2 regions of the Lactobacillus sp. ESL1191 genome follow, and region 1 is predicted to be linked to the other one. Evidence: predicted binding sites of a transcription regulator. Region 1 holds the regulator's gene; the other holds the start of a gene.
The links. Region 1 encodes HrcA, which represses chaperone genes, less so after heat shock. Its sites were predicted from a motif close to TTAGCACTCNNNNNNNNNGAGTGCTAA; they were not measured.
Positions count from the first base shown of each region.

Region 1 (2,207 bases):
AGCAGAAGGGACATCCACTGGTCGTGATGACTTTTAACCGACATCCCAAAGAGGTATATCAAAAGGCAGAGGTAACCTACATCGATAGTTTGAATGAAAAAGCATATAAAATGCGCAAGCTTGGGGTGGACTATTTGCTGGTGATGCATTTCAATGATCGTTTAAGCAAGCTGACCGCTCAAGAGTTCGTCGACCAGATTGTGGTTAAGCTGCAGGCGGATACCGTAGTGGCTGGGTTTGATTATACTTACGGGCCCCGAGCTGTCGCCAACATGAAAAACTTTCCCAATTTTGCTAAGGGGCGCTTTGATATTATCGAAGTTCCCCAGCAGTCATATGACGGTCAAAAGATTGGGTCGACCGAAATTAAGGATGCGATAAAGGCTGGTGAAATGGCACTGGCGACCGAATTGCTGGGAACGCCCTATGTAATGACCGGAATCGTTGGCCATGGTCTGCGTAATGGTCATAAACTGGGCTATCCGACGGCAAACTTGGTATGGACTGAGCACAAGGTTGTGCCGAAGGTTGGGGTTTATGCCACCAAGACCAAGCTTAAGGGCAAGTGGTACGACTCGATGACTAGTGTAGGCTACAATGTGACCATTCAGGAAGGGCGGCAAATTTTTATCGAATCTAATTTATTTGGATTTGATGAAGAAGCATACGACCAAGAAATGGTAATTAAATGGTACAAGTACACGAGAGGCGAAATTAAGTTTGCTAATTTGGCAGAATTACGAGCCCAGATGGCCAAAGATGAGGCGGAAATCAAGGCATATTTTGCTCATCACCACTAGCCTAATGATTTTATTGGGCAAAATTTAGCACTCGACTTGACTTTCTGCTAAATACTAGTATCATAATAATTGTTAGCACCTGTTTGATAAGAGTGCTAAAAGTGAGGGCGATATCTATGTTGACCGAACGTCAAGAACTAATTTTAAAAACAATTATTAATGATTTTACCCAGACTAATGATCCGGTTGGTTCAAAAACGGTGATGATGCAGTTACCAATTAAGGTGTCGAGTGCGACGATTCGCAACGAGATGGCGGTCTTAGAAGACCAAGGCCTAATTGAAAAAACGCACCTGTCTAGCGGCCGCGTGCCATCAACTGAGGGTTACCGCTATTATCTTGATCACCTGGTAGAACCACTTCAAATTCCGTCTTCTGCCTATGAGCGGATTGTCAATCAGCTGGATCAGCCGTTTCACCAGGTTAATGAAATAGTTCAGGAAGCAGCCAAGATTCTCTCGGACTTGACTAATTATACGGCATTTGCGGAAGGGCCAGAGAGTAGTGCCCTGACTATCACGGGTTTCCGGATTGTGCCTTTGTTTAGTAGACAGATTATGGCGATCTTGGTGACTAGTGACGGCAACGTCCATAACCAAGTTTATAGTTTGCCAACTAATATTCATGGCGATGAAATTGAGAAAGCTGTACGGATGATTAATGATGAGCTGGTGGGAAAGACCTTGAATGAGGTAACGCCTGCCTTGCTTAATCATAATCTAGGCAAGAAGCTGACCAGCAACCATGCTGGTGACTTGTTGGAACTGGTTGAAGAGGTTATTAATGATGCGACCAGTGAACAGATGTATGTCGACGGGCAGATTAACTTGCTCAACAGCTCATCGTTAAGTAATGTGGCCAATTTGAGGTCACTCTATGAGCTGATTGATCATAATGAGTTGATTTCCAGCTTAGTTGACCAGCGGACTAGTAGCCAAATTGGCCAACATCCCATCAGGGTTAGTTTGGGCTCGGAGCTTTCGAATGACTTGCTCAAGGACTACAGTTTGCTTACGGCAGAATACAGTGTTGGAACACATGGCAAGGGGGTAATTGCCTTGCTTGGTCCTAACAATATGCCGTATTCGCAGGTAATAGGACTATTAGAATATTTTAGGAATGAGCTAGCTAAGAAGCTGCTGGAGTATTATGGTCGATTTAAATAAAGGAGGTTAGCCGTGAATAAAGAAAAAGACACCGGTGCTAAAGAACAGAAACAAGGGCAGCCAGAGCAGGCTAAGGTCAAAAAAACCGCTACGGCTAAAGCTAAAACCGCGGCTGCAGCGGACCAAACACCCAAGACCACTGCTGAGCAGGTAAAAGCAGAATTGATTAAGGCCCAAAAGCAAAATCAGGACTTAGAAGACAAGTTCCTGCGCAGTCAGGCGGAAATGCAGAACATGCAAA
Region 1 covers NZ_CP196365.1:874,555-876,761, reverse strand. Annotated here, with positions in the region: gene ribF (riboflavin biosynthesis protein RibF) at 1-800, shown strand, start outside; gene hrcA (heat-inducible transcriptional repressor HrcA) at 917-1,966, shown strand; gene grpE (nucleotide exchange factor GrpE) at 1,979-2,207, shown strand, end outside.

Region 2 (2,207 bases), 650 kb from region 1:
GAATTGGTTAATCAGGGAAATTCACTGGTGGTTGTCGACCATGAAACATCGATTATCAGTGCGGCGGATTGGATTATTGAAATTGGTCCGGGTTCAGGTAGCCGCGGTGGCCAAATTATTTCCCAGGGAATGCCAACTCAAATTGAGCATGCCCAAAAATCACTTATTGGACCATACCTCCAAGGAACTGCTCCCTTGCATGCCCGCCCGAGCGTTGCGCCAGATCAGCTTTTTAAACGGGGCAAGGTTGAATTCACAGTTTCCCAACGCTTTAATGTTGAAGGAGTTCAAGCGCAGATTCCCTTAGGTTGTCTTACCTCTGTTACGGGATTTTCGGGTGCGGGCAAGACCACGCTGATTCTTGATTCCTTACTACCAGCTCTTAAAGCACAAAAAGCAGGTGGACAACCACCAAAATGGGTGAAAACACTAAACAATGGCGGGATTAAAAATGTGATTAATGTTGATTCTTTGCCAGTCGGGAAAAACCAGCGTTCAACAGTAGCCACTTATACTGATATAATGGATAATCTGCGCAAACTTTACGCTCGACAACCGGAGGCCCAAAAATTAAACTATCGCGCGGCTCATTTTTCTTATAATAACAAGGAGGGAGCCTGCCCAGCCTGTGGTGGTAGTGGCGTGATCGCCCTCGATATTCAATACCTGCCCGACCTGGTCGAGACTTGTTCGTTGTGTGGCGGCCACCGCTACAATCAAGCTGTTCTGCAGGTTAAGTGGAAAGAACTAAGTATCGCTGACGTGCTTGATTATGCAGTCGATGATGCACTTGGGCAAGAGCTGTTTCAAAATGAACCCAAAATCACCAAAACCCTCACTACCTTACATGACATGGGTTTAGGTTATCTACATTTAGGCGAATCTACACCTGCCTTATCTGGGGGTGAAGCCCAGCGTCTTAAACTAACCAGTCATATTCATCGTCAACAAAAAGGAACCCTATTTGTCTTTGACGAGCCAACGGTCGGTCTCCACCCCCAAGATGTCAGAACCTTGTTGCAGGTTTTGCAAAAACTGCTCGATCAAGAAGCAACGATTATTACCATTACGCATGATCTTGATGTTATGGCTAACAGTGATTATATGATTGACATGGGACCTCGAGGTGGCAATCACGGCGGCCAAATTGTGGCTAGTGGAACACCTGTGGATATTTCGCAAAAAAGCAGTAGTTTGACGGCAAAGTATTTACGTGAACATTTTAACTTATATCAAAAAGCTTAGTAGAACCGAAAGAAAAGACCCTGTTATTAGGGTCTTTTTAGTTAGCTGGGCACAAAAAAACGGATTTGAAAAAATGTGGAAAAGTCGGAAGTTTATAGTTGCCTTCTGTGGATAACCTGCTATAATATTCAATGAAAGTAGTTAGCAGTCGGATGCCTTGAGTGCTAATTGCTAATTTAAAGCCGATAGTAAGGGGGGTTTATATATGGCATACTTTGATAACGAGTTTGATAATTTATTTAACGAATTAAACAATTCTTTTTTTAATAATACAAGTGGTAACAATGGTTCGATTCCCATTCATTACGCAAGCAGCATGCATGCATCGCCGCAGCAATTTAACCAAAATGGACAAACGCAGCAGCAAACGCAAGCAGAAAAGCCGCTGGGAGTTGACTTAGTTGAACAAGCTAAACAGAGCAAGTACGATCCAGTCATTGGTCGTGATGAGCAAATTCAGGAAGTAATTGAAATTTTAAGCCGGCGCAAAAAGAATAATCCAGTTCTGGTAGGACCTGCCGGTGTTGGTAAGACCGCAATTGTTGAGGGTCTGGCACAAAAAATAGCCGAGGGTGATGTTCCTGACAAGATGAAGGACAAGCACATCATTGCTGTTAATATTAATGACATGGTGGCTGGTTCCAGTCTACGCGGTAGTTTTGAAGAACGGTTGAAAGGGGTTATTGACCAGGCCAAGCAGAATCCTAACATCATTCTCTTCATTGACGAATTGCATAACATTGTTGGTGCTGGATCGACTGATTCGGAAAACAACAGTGGAGATGCTGCTAATATCTTGAAACCAGCGCTGGCTAGTGGTGACTTAAACCTGATTGGTGCTACGACGACCAGCGAATATCGCCGGATTGAAAATGACTCAGCGTTAGCCCGGAGATTCCAACCGGTACAAGTTCCAGAACCATCTACTGAGGTGACGGTAAAAATCCTTGAAGGTTTAAAGC
Region 2 covers NZ_CP196365.1:1,521,281-1,523,487, reverse strand. Annotated here, with positions in the region: gene ACSYSN_RS07585 (AAA family ATPase) at 1-1,245, shown strand, start outside; gene ACSYSN_RS07580 (ATP-dependent Clp protease ATP-binding subunit) at 1,451-2,207, shown strand, end outside.
Region 2: the regulator HrcA is predicted to act here: its motif matches at 1,387-1,413, upstream of ACSYSN_RS07580 (ATP-dependent Clp protease ATP-binding subunit).